3 regions of the Alloalcanivorax venustensis genome follow, and region 2 is predicted to be linked to each of the others. Evidence: predicted binding sites of a transcription regulator. Region 2 holds the regulator's gene; each other region holds the start of a gene.
What was found. The regulator PhoB, encoded in region 2, activates phosphate uptake and scavenging genes when phosphate is short. The targets are predictions, from matches to a motif close to TGTCATANNNNTGTCANA.
Positions count from the first base shown of each region.

Region 1: the regulator PhoB is predicted to act here: its motif matches at 1,856-1,873, upstream of ACMG4O_RS01140 (choice-of-anchor I family protein).
Region 3: the regulator PhoB is predicted to act here: its motif matches at 1,923-1,940, upstream of ACMG4O_RS11650 (prolipoprotein diacylglyceryl transferase family protein).

Region 1 covers NZ_CP179934.1:234,198-239,487, forward strand. The annotation lists gene ACMG4O_RS01130 (DUF2118 domain-containing protein) at 1-937, opposite strand, end outside; gene ACMG4O_RS01135 (TetR/AcrR family transcriptional regulator) at 1,099-1,731, shown strand; gene ACMG4O_RS01140 (choice-of-anchor I family protein) at 1,928-3,805, shown strand; gene ACMG4O_RS01145 (MarR family winged helix-turn-helix transcriptional regulator) at 4,114-4,554, shown strand; gene ACMG4O_RS01150 (HD domain-containing protein) at 4,574-5,194, opposite strand.
Region 2 covers NZ_CP179934.1:725,774-731,063, reverse strand. The annotation lists gene ACMG4O_RS03490 (NAD(P)/FAD-dependent oxidoreductase) at 1-43, opposite strand, end outside; gene rd (rubredoxin) at 58-222, opposite strand; gene ACMG4O_RS03480 (chorismate--pyruvate lyase family protein) at 429-956, shown strand; gene ubiA (4-hydroxybenzoate octaprenyltransferase) at 965-1,855, shown strand; gene phoB (phosphate regulon transcriptional regulator PhoB) at 1,969-2,673, shown strand; gene phoR (phosphate regulon sensor histidine kinase PhoR) at 2,719-4,050, shown strand; gene ACMG4O_RS03460 (SlyX family protein) at 4,066-4,272, opposite strand; gene ACMG4O_RS03455 (TetR/AcrR family transcriptional regulator) at 4,316-4,912, opposite strand; gene ACMG4O_RS03450 (DUF2306 domain-containing protein) at 4,993-5,290, shown strand, end outside.
Region 3 covers NZ_CP179934.1:2,480,224-2,485,513, reverse strand. The annotation lists gene ACMG4O_RS11655 (rhodanese-related sulfurtransferase) at 1-401, shown strand, start outside; gene ACMG4O_RS11650 (prolipoprotein diacylglyceryl transferase family protein) at 737-1,855, opposite strand; gene ACMG4O_RS11645 (GMC family oxidoreductase N-terminal domain-containing protein) at 2,036-3,604, shown strand; gene ACMG4O_RS11640 (hypothetical protein) at 3,632-4,213, shown strand; gene ACMG4O_RS11635 (YecA family protein) at 4,210-4,752, opposite strand; gene ACMG4O_RS11630 (GGDEF domain-containing protein) at 4,769-5,290, opposite strand, start outside.

The sequences.
Region 1 (5,290 bases), 490 kb from region 2:
CCTGCACCAGGTCCACGCCGGTGATCTCTTCGGTGACGGTGTGCTCCACCTGCAACCGGGGGTTGGCTTCGATAAAGGCGAAGCTGCTTTCGTCCGCGTCCACCAGAAACTCGAAGGTGCCCAGGCTGCGGTAGCCGACTTTCGCCGCCAACCGCAACGCCGCGTCGAGCAGCTGTTGGCGGGTATCCTCGGAGAGCGTCGGGCTGGGCGCCACCTCCACCAGTTTCTGGTTACGCCGCTGCAGGCTGCACTCGCGCTCCCACAGGTGGACCGGCGTTTCGCCGCCATCGCCCAGCACCTGCACTTCGATGTGCCGGGCCCGCTCGATAAAGCGTTCCACATAGACGGCGTCGTTGCCGAAGGCGGCGCCGGCTTCCGCCTGGCAGCGCTTGAACGCCTCGGCCAGATCGTCGCCGGGGCGCACGATGCGCATGCCGCGCCCGCCGCCGCCGGCGATCGCCTTGACGATCACGGTGGCGCCGTCACCGAGACCGTCGCGGAACGCCCGGGCCTGCTCCAGGGTGGTGTCGGCGCCGGTGCCGGGGACCACCGGCACCTGGCACTCCTCCGCCAGCACCCGGGCGCGGGCCTTGTCGCCGAGCAGGGCCAGGGTGTCCGCGTCCGGGCCGACGAAGATCAGGCCGGCGTCCACGCAGGCGGCGGCGAAATCGCGGCTCTCGCTGAGAAAGCCGTAACCCGGATGCACCGCGTCGCAGCCCTGCTCCAGCGCCACCTTTACCAGCTGCCCGCCGTCCAGATAGGCGGCCACGCCCTGCCCGGACAACGCCACCGCCCGGTCCGCCACCCGGGTGTGCAGGGCCCGTTCGTCGTCGGCGGGGTAGATCGCCACGGTGGCGATGTCCAGGTCCGCGGCGGCGCGGGCGATGCGTACGGCGACTTCGCCGCGGTTGGCAATCAGCAGCTTTTTAATGGTCATGAAGCGGGGTCCGTCTTGTTCTGGGGCGGGTACGACACGCCGAGGCGCCGTCCGGGTCAGGGGCAACATAGCCAGATACTGACTTACACGTCAATTAGCATTGACAGTGGTTTTATTTACTTCCAGATTAATTGCCACACGCACAGGAGAGGAGCCGGCGCTTGGCCAGACCGAACAAAAAATCGCAACTGGGCCAGCCGCCGATGAAGACGCGGATCAAACAGGCGGCCCGCGATTTGTTTATTCAGCGCGGCCTGGCCGACGTCAGCTACGGCGACATCGCCGAGGTGGTGAACACCACGCGGGCCAATCTGCATTACCACTTCGGCAACAAGAACGCGCTGATCGAGGCGGTGTTTCAGGAGATCTTCGACAGCCTGGAAGAGCAGTTCCAGGAAGTGTGGGCCAAGCCCGGCCTGACCCTGGATCAGCGCATCGGGCTCACCGCCGAGGACTGCCAACGCCGCTTCTATGAGTTCAACAAAGACGCCAAGGGCCGCAACCCCTGGAGCCTGTCGGCGCGGGCCCGGTTCGAAAAGCATCTGCTGTCGCCGCGCATTCAGGCGGGTATTTCCGAAATGTCCCGCCACTTCGAGGACTACGTGGCCCATGCGGTGACGCTGGCGATCGGCGCCGGCGAGCTGCGTCCGGACACGCCGGTGCGCCAGGTGGTGATGCTGATCACCCCGCTTTGGTATTTCGGCTCCCTGCTCACGCAGCACAGCGGCCTGAACAAACTGCTGGACCATTACAAGGCGGTCGCCGACACCATCGCCGCCGCTTACGGAGCCTAGGGCAAGGCATCTCTAACGGCAGCACCACCAAGGTCTCTGGCATCCCGCCGGCCGGCAAAGCCGGCCTTTCGCTTGCAAGGCAAGCTCCCACAAACCACCCAACCTCAAGGAACCTTCAAAAGTTCGTCATTGCCTTGTCATACGTTTTCGGCCCACTGCCAGGGTACCGATAAACGAATAATGACGAGGTAACTCCATGAAACTCTGGCTTGCTTTGGGGGCCGGCGCCCTTGCCGCCGCCCTGCTCGCCGGTTGCGGCGGTGACGACAGCAACGACAACCTGCCCTCCTCCGAACCGCCCGCCGTCACCGGCGTAAAACTGAACTTCATGGGCCGCTACAGCACCGGCCAATTCGATGAGAGCGCGGCGGAAATCCCCGCCTACGACGCCGGCACTCAGCGTCTGTTCGTGGTCAACGCCCAGAAAGGCGCGCTCGACGTGCTGGGCATGAACGACCCGGCCAACCCGGCGCTGGTGGATACCCTGACCACCTCGGACATCGCCGCCAACACCGAAGTAAACAGCGTGGCGGTACGTGATGGTCTGGTTGCGGTCGCGGTGCAGGCGCCGGTCAAGACCGACGCCGGCTTCCTGGCCCTGTACGACGCCGAAACCTTGGAGTTGATCAGCTTTGTCGAGGTCGGCGCGCTGCCGGACATGGTGGCGTTCACCGCCGACGGTCAGTACGTGCTCACCGCCAACGAAGGCGAGCCCAGCGACGACTACAGCGTGGATCCGGAAGGCTCGGTGAGCGTGGTGGACATCAGCGACCCGCAGAACCCGGTGGCCGCCACCGCGGATTTCACCGCCTTCAACGGCCAGGAAGACGAACTGCGCGACCAGGGTGTGCGGATCTTCGGCCCCGGCGCCAACACCGCCCAGGATCTGGAGCCCGAGTACATCGCGCTGGACGCCGACGGCGCCACCGCCTGGGTGGTGCTGCAGGAGAACAACGCCCTGGCCAAAGTGGACATCGCCAGCGCCACCGTGACCGACATCCTGCCGCTGGGTGAGAAAGACATCAGCCAGGACGGCAACGCCATCGACGCCAGTGACGATGATGGCGTAATCAACATCCGCACCTTCGACGGTGTGGTCGGTCTTTACATGCCGGACGCCATTCACGCCTACAGCGCCAGCGGCGACACCTATCTGGTTACCGCCAACGAGGGCGACGCGCGCGCCTGGGGTGAAGACACCGCCGAGTACTTCGGCACCGAAGGCGCCGGCTGCGCCGGCGACCCGAGCCTCGGCTTCGTGGAAGAATTCCGCGTCAAGCACCTGGTGCACGCGGACGGCTTCGACCGCCGCTGCGGTGATGACCTGCCGCCCCAGCTGCGCGCCCTGGGCGCCGGCGGCCTGCTCAACCCCACCACCTTCGGCTACTGCGGTGCGGTGGACGGCGATCCGGGCGACTGCCGCGAGGACGACGTGCTGGGCCGTCTGAACATCACCTGGACGGAAGGCTACCGCACCGACAGCAACGGCGACCCGGTGATGTTCACCGCCGCCGGCGTGGAAGACCCGGCCGGTGATCGCATCATGTACGACACCCTGTACGCCTACGGCGGCCGCTCGTTCTCAATCTGGGATGCCGAGGGTGCCCTGGTGTGGGATTCCGGCGACGACATCGAACAGTTCATCGCCAGCGATGACTGCATGGCCGGCGCGCAGCGCAACATTCCTTGCGCCGAGTACTTCAACAGCGGCCACGACGAAGGCAGCGACTTCGACAGCCGCAGCGACGCCAAGGGCCCGGAGCCGGAAGGCCTGACCATCGGCACCCTGGGCGGCAAGACCTTCCTGTTCCTGGGCCTGGAGCGCATGGGCGGCATTCTGGTCTATGACATCACCGACCCGACCGCGCCGGTGATGCAGGACTACCTGAACACTCGCGAGGACTGGGTCACCGAGGACACCGAATCGGTGCTGGCCAGCGCCGGCGACCTGGGCCCGGAAGGCCTGGTGTTCATCCCCGCCTCCGACTCCCCCAACGACAAAGCGCTGCTGGTGGTGGGCTACGAAGTGAGCGGCACCACCGCGGTCTACGAAGTGGAAGCGCTGCGCGACTGACGCTCCTCGCCGGTCCGCCTCCGAACGCCCGACGTGCCACGCACGCCGGGCGTTTTTCGTTGGCGGTGCGCGCGCCGTCCGCCAGGGTCAGGTTGCGTGTAAAGACGCCTTCACGCCCCGGCCGATATCCAGGCGTTAGCCTTGCGCTTCTCTACACGGCACGGCCCTGCTCTGCGGTCGACGGCTATACGGGTTACACTTTGCTGGCCCGACGACGGCGCCCCTGGGGAAAACGCTTGCAAGGCGCGCCGATCAGGGTCAACTTTTGTGACCTATACACCCGAAATCGAGACTGGTGGTGAACCAATATGGTTGAAGACGCTTCGCTGGACCGGCTGAACCAGTGCCTGGAAACCCTGCATTTCGCCTTCCGGGGCCTGGTGGCCGAACCCGACAGCATATTGAAAAGCCAGGGATTGTCCCGTATTCACCACCGATTGCTGTTTTTTATCGGCCGCAACCCGGGGCTCAGCGTCAACGAGCTGGTGGAGAGCATGCGGCTGACCAAACAGGCCATTCATAAGCCGCTGAAATCCCTGGTCGAGAAAGACATGGTCGCGGTGACCCGGGACGCCTCGGACAAGAGGGTGAAACGGCTGGCGCTGACCTCCCAGGGCGTGGCACTGGAATCGCGCCTTACCGGCATCCAGCGGGAGCTGCTCACCCACGCCTTCGATGAGGTGGGCGAAGAAGGCGCCGAGGCCTGGTTCCGGGTAATGGAGACCATGGCCCGACGCCTCGGCGTCTGACGCCGACGGAGTCACCGAATCAGGCGGTCTGGCGCTGTTCCTGCTGGTCCGCGTCGAGTTTGTTCTTGTACAGCGAGCGCTTGGGCTTGGCCATCACCCGGCGCAGCATCGGCTCGAAGAACGACAGCGGCAGGGTCTCCTGCTCCGGGTCGAAAGCGGCGGCATCGTACTTGGCGCAGAACTCCACGGTGCGGTCGAAACACGGGTGGTCACGGTATTTCTCGCGCAGCTCCGGGTCCAGGCCCAGGTGCTCGAAGAAGTAGTAGCCCTGGAAGATGGCGTGGTGTTTCACCATCCAGTGGTTTTCCTCGCTGACGAACGGCTCCAGCAGGGCGGCGCCCACGTCGGCGTGATTGTAGGGGCCCAGGGTGTCGCCGATGTCGTGCAGCAGGGCGCACACCACGTACTCCTCGTCCTGGCCGTCGCGGTGCGCCAGGGTGGCGGTCTGCAGGCAGTGGGTGAGGCGGTCCACCGGGAAGCCGCCGCAATCGCCTTCCAGCAGCTGCAGGTGGGTGATGACGCGATCGGGCAGTTCCTTGGCGAAACCGCCGAAGGCCTGGCCGATGATCTTCCAATCCTCGGCGGTGCCCTCTTCCATATGCTTGAACTGAGCGCGCGGCTCGTCGTGATGACCGTCCATACTTCTCTCCTCGGCTGGGGCTTGAACGCCCTGGCGTTTATTGGATGTATGATGGGGAGTCTAGGCCGCGCGCCGGACTGAGACTGTCAACGGTTT
Region 2 (5,290 bases):
TGAAGCCGGCCAGGCCGGAGCCGATGATCACGATTGGATTCATGGGAGTGTCCTGTTTCAGATTTCCACCATCTCGAAGTCTTCTTTGCCGACGCCGCAGTCCGGGCACACCCAGTCATCGGGAATGTCGTCCCACTTGGTGCCGGGTTCGATGCCCTCTTCAGGCAGGCCTTCTTCCTCGTCGTAAATAAAGCCGCAAACCACGCATTCCCATTTTTTCATGCTGAACCTCGTCTGGTCGGGGGAAGCCGGGCCCGGTACGCGGGCCCTTCCAGGGGCCGCTAACGTATCCACGGGCGCGTGAAAAATCAATGACAGCGGATAATGGTAGCGTTGCCCGACGGCCGACGTCTTGCCGATCCGCGCTTCATGGGCCATAGTCGCGCGCTCGAGATCCCGCGCCCCGGGCGCGAGCAAAGCGAGTCCCCATGCCCGATACCGCAATGCGCGCCGACGCCCGCTGGCGTCCCCAGGAACAGCTCAGCCTGCCGCCGCTGGTGCGCGACTGGCTGGCCGACCCCGGCTCCCTGACCGCCCGCCTGCGCCTGTACGGCGCCTTCCGGGTGGTACCCCGTGAGGACCGCATTATTCGCCCCACCCTCGCCGAGCAGCAGCTGCTGGGCCGCATCGGCCGTGGCCGCGCCCTGGTGCGGGAAGTCACCCTGCTGGTGGACGAGGAGCCGATGGTGGAGGCGCGCAGCGTGCTGCCGCTGGCCAGCCTGCGCGGACCCAACCGCGGCCTGGCGCACATGGGCAGCCGCTCGCTGGGCAGCGAGCTGTACCGGCGGCCCATGGCGCGCCGTGACCGGGTCTGGGTGCGCCACGGCGCCGCCCCCTCTGGCCAGACGCCCTGCTGGGGGCGACAATCCCGGTTCATCAAGCGCGGCCGGCCCTTGCTGGTGGCCGAGCACTTCCTGCCCGCGCTATGGCGGCGGGTCGAGGACATGGATCGCTGAGGACGCCTATGCTGGCTTTCGTGGAACACCGCTACCCCGCTCTCTGGCCCTGGATCCAGCTGATGCGCCTGGACCGGCCGATCGGCAGCATGCTGCTGATGTGGCCCACCCTGTGGGCGCTGTGGATCGCCGGCGGCGGCACGCCCAGCCTCAAACACATCGTCATTTTCGTGCTGGGGGTGTTCGTGATGCGCGCCGCCGGCTGCGTGATCAACGATTTCGCCGACCGCGACTTCGACGGTCATGTCACGCGCACCCGGGGCCGGCCGCTGGCCACCGGCGCCCTGTCCGCCCGCCAGGCGCTGATGCTGTTCGCCGCCCTGGGGCTGATCGCGCTGGGCCTGGTGCTGTGCCTCAACCGTTTCACCCTGGTGCTGTCGTTCGGCGGCCTGGGGCTGGCGGTGCTGTACCCCTTCACCAAGCGATTTACCTATCTGCCGCAGCTGTTCCTGGGCGCCGCCTTCAGCTGGGCGATTCCGATGGCGTTCGCCGCCGAGACCGAGAGCGTGCCGGAAATCGCCTGGCTGCTGTTCACCACCAACCTGCTGTGGACGGTGGCCTACGACACCGAATACGCCATGTGCGACCGGGAAGACGACCTCAAGGTGGGCATTAAAAGCACCGCCATCCTGTTCGGTGATCTGGACAAGGTGATGGTCGGCGCGCTGCAGGTGCTGACCCTGGTGGCGCTGTGGGTGCTCGGCCAGCGGCTGGGCTTCACCTGGCCCTGGTATCTGGGCCTGGCCGGCATGGCGGCGGGCTTCGCCCATCAGCAGTGGCGCATCCGCTACCGCGAGCCCTGGCCCTGCTTCCACGCTTTTCTAAGCAACCACTGGGCCGGGGCCAGCGTGTTCGCGGGACTTTATTTTCAATACCTGCTGGCCGCGCCCGGCCCGTGATCGCGGGCGGCGGGGTCGCCGCCGCCGCGAGAAGCGTGCAAAGTTGTCATCATCATGTCATAAAAAGGCAATGTAATAGGGGCACTTAAATGGGCAACCCCTGAGAATAAGCCATGTCCCGTAATCGAATTCTGATTGTTGACGACGAACCCGCGATCCGCGAAATGGTGGCGGTGGCGCTGGAGCTGGCGGATTTCGACGTGCTGGAGGCGGACAACGCCCAGCGCGCCCACGAGTACATTGTCGACGAGCGACCGGACCTGGTGCTGCTGGACTGGATGTTGCCGTCGGTGAGCGGTATCGAGCTGGCCCGGCGCCTCAAGCGCGAGGACGCCACCGCCGAAGTGCCGATCATCATGCTTACGGCGAAGAGCGAAGAGGACAACAAGATCCAGGGCCTGGACGTGGGCGCCGACGACTACATCACCAAGCCGTTTTCCACCCGCGAGCTGATCTCGCGCATCAAGGCGGTGCTGCGCCGCACCTCGGTGGTGGCGGCGGAGAAAGCCATCGACGTGGAAGGCCTGTGCCTGGACCCGGTGAGCCACCGGATCAGCGCCAACGGCGACCCGGTGGACATGGGCCCCACGGAATACCGCCTGCTGGAGTTCTTTATGAGCCACCAGGAGCGGGCCTACTCGCGCACCCAGTTGCTGGACCAGGTGTGGGGCGCCAACGTCTACGTGGAAGACCGTACCATCGACGTGCACATCCGGCGCCTGCGCAAGGCGTTGTCGCCGCACGGGTTCGATGGTTTCATCCAGACGGTGCGCGGGACCGGTTACCGGTTCTCGGTGAAGTCCAGTCAGGCGTCATAATGATCGGGTCCGCGACGCGGACCAACGGAGCCGGAAGGGCGGTGAATGAAAGATCCGGCGGGCATGAAAGCCAGTCTCGGCAAGGAAGTGAACCGCATCGTCATCCTGGTGGCGGTGTCCGTGGCGGTTTGTCTGGCCCTGCGCAGCATCTGGCCGCTGGTGGCGGGCCTGTCGCTGTATATCATCTGGAGCACCCGGCAGCTGTTCGCCCTGTACGCCTGGCTGGTGCGCGAGGAGCACACCGAACCGCCGGACAGCGTCGGCCTCTGGGGTGAGTTCTACACCCGCCTGGAGCACCTTTTCCAGAAGGAACGGCGCGCCCAGGACAACCTGCAGAGCATCATCGTGCGCGCCCAGCAGTCGGTGAACGCCCTGGAGGACGTGGTGGTGCTGATCGACCAGCACGGCTACCTGGAATACTGGAACCACGCCGCCGGCCGGCATCTCGGCTTCCGCGCCGACAAGGACCTGGGCCAGCCGCTCACCAACCTGATCCGCCACCCGCGTTTCACCGACTACCTGACCCAGGGCGATTTCCGCGAACCGCTGGAGATACCCTCGCCGGTGGACGACAACCGCATCCTGCAATTGCGCATCACCGAGTTCGGCGTCGGCGATCAGCTGATTCTGGCCCGGGACGTGACCCGCATTCACCACCTGGAACAGATGCGCAAGGACTTCGTGGCCAACGTCAGCCATGAGCTGAAAACGCCGCTCACGGTGCTCAAGGGCTACCTGGAAACGCTGCTCGACACGGTGCCCGAGGAGCAGACCCGGCTGCGCCGGGCGCTGACGCAAATGGACGCCCAGAGCCAGCGCATGGAGGCGCTGGTGCAGGACCTGTTGCTGCTGTCGCGCCTTGAGAACACCGAGGCGGACAACCTGCAACAGGCGGTGGCGGTGCACGGCATGCTGCAGCGCATGCGCGAAAGCGCCCTGGCGCTGGCGCCGGAGAAGCAGCAGACCATCGAGCTGGACGTGCCGGAAAGCGCCCGCCTGATCGCCAACCCGGCGGAACTGGAAAGCGCCTTCGGCAACCTGATCGTCAACGCGGTGAAATACACCCCCGCCCACGGCGTGATCCGCATTCACTGGTGGCAGGACGCCGACGGCGCCCACCTTTCGGTGCGCGACAACGGCATCGGCATCGACCCGGCGCACATCCCCCGCCTCACCGAGCGTTTTTACCGGCCGGACAACAGCCGCGTCACCCAGACCGGCGGCACCGGCCTGGGGCTGGCCATCGTCAAGCATGTGATGATCCGCCATAACGGCAAGCTGGAGATCAAAAGCGAGCTCGGCAGCGGCAGCAACTTCACCTGCCATTTCCCCGCCAGCCGGCTGGTCAGCAAGCCCACCGCCCTGGCCAGCGGCTGACCGTCCGCCGGCGTTTTAATAGTGCGGCGGCGGGGCGTCCTCGATGCGCAGGGCGGCGAGCTCCTCGCTCTGCTCCACCACCCGGTCCACCAGTTTGCGGTAGGCGGCTTCCAGCTCGTCGAGCTTGCGCTGCTGGTCACTGACGATCTGATTAAGGCTGGCCACCAGGTCTTCCTGGTAGGCCAGTTTGGTTTCGATATCGAGAAAGCGGTCGTCGCTCATGGGCTCTCCTGACGTGGGCCTGGCGCGGGCCGGCAGTATAGCGCTAGACGGTGTCCGCCAGCACCGCCTCCGCCAGCCCCAGCGGATCCTCCTCCAGCCAGTCCAGCTGACCGTCCAGCAGCAACTGCCCCAACCCGTGCACCAGCGCCCAGGCGCGCAGCGCCGCCCGGGTCACGCTGTCCGGGTCCGGCTCGCCGCCGGGCCAGCCACGCGACACCGCCTGGCGCAGGGTCTCGAACGCCGCCCGCGAGGCCTCGCGCAGCTCGTCTTCGCGGCGGTGCGGCGGAATCACGCTGAACATCAAGCGGAACAGCGCCGGGTTGGCGTGGGCGAAGCGAATATAGCTGCGCCCCCCGGCCAGCAGTTTTTCGTCGCCCTCCGCCCGCGCTTCGGCCTCGCGCTGGGCGGCGCTGAGGCGCCGGAACCCCTCCGACGCCAGCGCCTGCAGCAGCGCGTCCTTGTTGGCGAAATGGCGGTAGCTGGCGTTGGCGGTGACGCCCACCCGGCGGGCCAGCTCGCGCAGGCTGAAGCCGCCGTCGCCGCTTTCCGCCAGCAGCACCAGGGCCTCGTCCACCAGGGCCCGGCGCAGGTCGCCGTGGTGGTAGCGGTCCGGAGAGGGATCCTTGTTTGATGTTGACACTGTACACATCCTTTTCTATCTTATGTTCACAGCATACACATTAAGCCGGTACGGGCCCAGCCCGCCGGGGGAGAAAAGTGATGGTGGCGGTCTGGATTCATCTCGTCGCGGCGCTCTGGGCGCTGGTCTTCGGTGCCGTGCAGTTGCTGTCCGCGAAGGGGTCGCGGCGGCACCGCTGGCTCGGCTGGTCGTGGGTGCTGGCCATGGTGGTCACGGCGGTGTCGTCGTTCTGGCTGAGCGGCGGCCTGGCGCTGCTGGGGCCGTTCAGCGTGATACATCTGCTGTCCGTGTGGACCCTGGTGTGCCTGGTGATCTCGATGCTGGCGGTGCGCCGCCGGCGCCTGGATACGCACCGTAATTTCCTGGTGGGTGCCTATC
Region 3 (5,290 bases), 1.7 Mb from region 2:
TCCGCTGCGAGAAGTCCACCGCCTACCTGCGCGAGCAGGGCTTCGAGGAGGTCTACCACCTCAAGGGCGGCATTCTGAAGTACCTGGAGGAAACGCCGCCGGAGGCGTCGCTGTGGCAGGGCGAATGTTTCGTGTTCGACGAGCGCGTCACCGTGGACCAGGCACTGCGGCCGGGCGGCTATGATCAGTGTCACGCCTGCCGGCGACCGATCAGCGAGGACGACAAGGCCTCGCCGCTGTACCGGAAGGGGGTGTCCTGCCCGCGTTGTTACCACGAATCGTCGGCGGAGCAGAAAGCCCGCTTCGCCGAGCGTCAGAAGCAGATCGAGCTGGCCCGCCAGCGGGGCACCCGGCATCTGGGTGTCGATCAGCACGCTGATAGCGATCCTTCCCCGGACTGAGTCGCCCTGCTGTCTTGGCGGCTCCGTAGCCCGGTTCGGTCTCGGTGCTTGGGTCCAGGACCCGCCGTGAATCCATCCCTGGAGGCTTGTGTTCGGCTCCCTGCCTCACACAGTCCTGGACCCAAGCACCGAGACCGAACCTCCTGAATGGCGCCAGCCGCCACGGCCGCTACGAAGCAAGGTTTGTGGGAGCGGGCTTGCCCGCGAAAGGGAGCGAAGCTCCCGGCAGGATCCCAGAGAGACCTCTAACGGCAGCACAAACAAGGTCTCTGGAATCCCGCCGGGTGGCTGGCGCCACCCTTTCGCGGGCTGGGCCCGCTCCCACAGGTCCGTTCCTACACGCTTGATTCGGTGGCCGGGGCGGGGTCTTTGGAGGGTTCGGGGTGGCAGCCGGCCTGGCCGCGCCAGTCGGGGGCCAGGCCGAAGCGCAGTTCGCCGGTGGTGATGGTGCTGGTGCCGGAGAAGAAGAACATGCCGAGGGTGATCAGCTGCAGGCTGAGGATCACGCCCGGGCGCCACAGCGCGTCCAGGCCGGCGCCGAGGGAGGGCGCGGCCGCCGTGGTGGCCGGCAGCAGCAGGCTGATCAATACGCCGTAGCCGGCGGCCAGCAGCGCCATGGTCTGGTAGGCGGAGAAGCGGCGGCTGCCGCCGCGGTAGTCGGCGCGCAGGAATTCCGAGTAGACCCGCCACAGCTGGCTGCCCACCAGGGCCAGGGCGAACGCGGCCGCGTAGAGGCCGTGGAAGAACAGGCTGGTGCAGAGCAGCGCCAGGGCGGTGTGCAGCACGCAGGTGACGGCCTGGATCGGCACCACGCGGACCGCTTCCATGTCGCCGGCGAAGGCGATCTTTTTGGTTTTGCCGAGGAACACGTGGTTCAGCCGGCCGAAGCAGCGCTTGGCCCAGCGTGGCGCCACGTGCACCGGCTTGCCGTAGCAACAGCCGAAGCTAATGCAGGCCAGGCGGCCGACGCCTTCGCCGAGCACATAGGCGATCGCCATGGCGGCGAGCAGCGGCATGATCGGCAGGGCGGTCTGCCAGGTGGCGCGGGCGATGGCGTCCGCGCCCCATAGAAGCAGGGGCGCCAGCAGGATACCGATGAAGCTGGCGCCGCCGACGGTGAAGCCGTGGCGGTTCTTCTCCACCACGCTGGCGATGATCTTGGCCGCCGGCAGGCAGATGGCGAGCACCCCGGCGGTGAGCCCCAGGGCGATGGCCAGCGGCACCCGCGAGGCGCCGGTGAGCACGATGAAGGTGGCCACCCCCAGGCCGCCGGCGAGGCCGGTGAACAGGCCGTAGAAGGTGAGGTTGAGGCCGCGCCAGGAGCCGTCGCTGTTTTTCGCCAGGGGCAGGGAAGCGACGAATTGCCAGCGTTCGCGGGGCAGCTCCCGGAACAGCACCCGGTAGACGACGGCGAACACCACGGCCAGGGCCAGTATCAACAGATCCGCGTGCATGGTTTTCTCCCGTGAACGTTGTCCCTTGATCGGTACCGGCAGGCTAGGTCGGCGTTGCGGACGCGCCGGTGACAGGGGGGTGACGGTTCGGTGACCGCCGCCGCGTGGACAAGGCGCGGTGACCGAATTATGGTGCATAAAAAAGCACTGGTGCCCGCACGGGCACACGGGGGATAAACCATGGAAAGGGTAAGCACGCTGATTATCGGCAGCGGCTTCGGCGGTGCCGTGATGGCCTGCCGGCTGGCGGAAAAAGGGGACAAGGTGGTGGTGCTGGAACGCGGACGGCGCTGGCTGCCGGAGGACTACCCCAGCGTCAGCCAGCGCGACTGGTTGTGGGACGAAGATCAGCCGGAGCAGCAGAACGGCTGGCTGGATTTCCGCTATTTCGGCGACATGAGCGTGGCGCTGGGCGCGGGGGTCGGCGGCGGCTCGCTGATCTACGCCAATGTCAGCGTGGCGCCGCCGCCGGAAGTGTTCGAGCACGGCTGGCCGGAGGCGATCCGCTTCGACACCCTGCGCGAGCATTTCCGGGTCAGCGGCGAAATGCTCAATGTGCAGACCCTGCCGGACCATCAATGGACCCCGCGTACCCGCCTGATGCACGAAGCCGCCGACAAGCTCGGCCAGCGGCACCGCTTTCGCGTGGTGCCCCAGGCGATCAGCTTCGATCCGGACTGGCACGACGGCCTGGACAACGCCTACAGCTATGCGCGCAGCAAGACCTGGACCAACGCCCAGGGGCGCACCCAGGGCACCTGCGTGCACTGCGGCAACTGCGACCTGGGCTGCCCGGTGCAGGCCAAGAACACCCTGGACCTTAACTATCTGGCGCGGGCCGAGCAGAAGGGCGCGGAGATCCGCCCGCTGCACCACGTGCGCTGGATCCGGCCGCTGCAGGGCGGCGGTTACGAGGTCGGCGTCAACGACCTGGACGCCCGCGCCTGGCGGCTGATCCGCGCCGACAAGGTGATCGTCGCCGCCGGCAGTGTCGGCTCCACCGAGTTGCTGCTGCGCTGCCGCGATCAGTACAAGACGCTGCCCAAGCTGAGCCGGGCGCTGGGGCGGGGCTGGACCAGCAACGGCGACTTTTTCACCCCGGCGTTTTATCCCGACCGCGATCTGGCGCCGAGCCGGGGACCGACCATTACCTCCGCCATCGATTATCTGGACGGCAGCGATGGCGGGGCGCGCTATTTCGTCGAGGACGGCGGCATTCCGGATCTGCTCGGCAACCTGCTGCGCCACGCCGGCAAACACCCCAAGCTGGCGCGCACCCGGCTGGCGGCGGCGCTGCTGGAATACCGCCGCGACAACACCCCGTTCGAGAACATGATGCCCTGGTTCGGGCAGGCCCGGGACGAGCCGGGCGGCCGCTTCTACCTGGGACGCCGCTGGTACGCGCCCTGGAAGCGCGACCGCCTGCGTCTGAGCTGGGATTGCCGCAAGGCGGAGCAGGCGGTGCAGGGGCTGGCGGACCGCCATCTGGCGCTCACCGAGGTCACCGGCGGGCGCGCCAACACGCCGGCCACCTGGCGCTGGTTCAAGAACCTGATCACGCCGCACCCGCTGGGCGGCTGCAATATGGCCGATACCGTGAAACAGGGTGTGGTCAACCACGCCGGTGAGGTGTTCAATTATCCTCAGTTGTTCGTGGTCGACGGCGCCACGGTGCCCGGCTCCCTGGGGCTGAACCCGTCGCGGACCATCGCCGCGCTGGCGGAGCACGCCGCCGCGCAATGGCGCTGAACCCTATCCGGCAGCAAGCGAGACCTTATGAGTGACGACAACCGATACCATGTACGCCTGACCGGCGAGCTGATGGGCGGCGCCGACGCCGACCGGGTGGCGGCGAACCTGGCGCGCCTGTTCAAGATGCCGGAAGAGAAGGCCGCCTTGCTGGTCAGCGGTAAACCACGGGTGGTCAAGAAGGACGCGGACGAAGCCACGGCGCGCAAATTCCAGGTGGCCCTGCGGCAGGCCGGCGCCCGCTGCGAGCTGCTGCCGGTGGACGGTGGAGCCGCGACAGCCGCGTCGCAACCCACCGCTGCCGCCCCGGCCGCCCCGCAAGCGGAGGGCTCAGAGGCCGCTGTAGCCCCGGCGGCGAGCGCCGATCAGCGCAGCGGTGATATTGAAACGGTGGGCACGATTCGTACCGGCGGCACCGGTTTCAGTGGTGCCTTCGAGGTCGCGCCGGTGGGGGCTGACCTGGACACTTCAGAGCGTGGTCAGCCGGCGGCGGCGCCGGATATCAGTCATCTGTCCATGGCTGAACCGGGCGCTGATTTGGAGCCGCTCAAACAGGAGCAGGCAGTGGTGGTGCCGGATATCAGCCACCTGTCGATCAAGCCGGATTAGCCCTGGGGGCCGTCCGGCCCCTGGAAGTGCAGCATCATTTCTTCCAGCACGTCGGGGATGCCGTTGGCCATCTGCCGCACCAGCTGGCTGTCGTTCCAGACTTCGTCCAGGGCCGGGTCGTCGTCGACGCCGGAGATCAGCAGCATGGGCAGCAACCAGGTGGCCATGGGGTCGTCGTCCTCGTCGCTGTGCCAGCGCTCCTCATGCAGCAGCATGCCGCTCAGGAAACCGGCGCACCAGGACGCCAGATCGGCGCCGTCGTCTTCGCGGTAGGGGTCGAGCAGGCAGGGCAGGGTGATGCGCTCGCCGCCCAGGGTGTCGGTGAGCAGGCGGCCGCGCAGTTCGTCCAGCGCCCCGGCCACCGCCTCCGGCAAGGACATCTCCAGCGCCAGCCCGAAATCCGCCGGGCCGTCGTAGGGCCCCACGGTGAAGGCGCAAATCAGGCCGTGGGTCTCCACCCAGGAGGGGGCCTCCTCGCCCTGGCCGGCGAAGTAGGTTTCCACGGTGTGTTTCAGGTGGGGGTTGGAAATTCCGCTCATACTGTCGCCGCTGCCGTTAATTGGGACGGCAAGGATACCCGCTTGCCGACGCCCCTGAAACCGGCGCCCGCGCGCAACTGCTGCGCAGGGTGTCGCGGCCGGCGGCTTTGGCCTGGTAGAGCGCCTGGTCGGCCCGTTCGATGAACGCCAGCGCGGACTCGCCCCAGTGATGGCCGGCCAGTCCGCAGGACAGGGTGATCCGCAGGGACGGGTCGAAGTCATAGCGCTGCTCGGCGAACTTTTCCTTCAGGCGGGTCATGGCCGCCTCGCAATCCGCGTGGTCGGATTGCGGGAACAGCACCACGAACTCCTCGCCGCCGTAGCGGGCGAGCACGTCGGAGCGCCGCAGGCACTGGCTGGCGAGCGCGGCGAAGCGTTTCAGCACCTCGTCTCCGGCGGGGTGGCCGTAGGTGTCGTTGATGCTCTTGAAATGGTCCAGGTCCACCACCGCGATGTGCAGGGGAATGTGTTCGCGGTCGGTGCGGGACAGCTCCTCTTCCAGCCGCTCGAGGAAGTGGCGGCGGTTGAACAGGTCGGT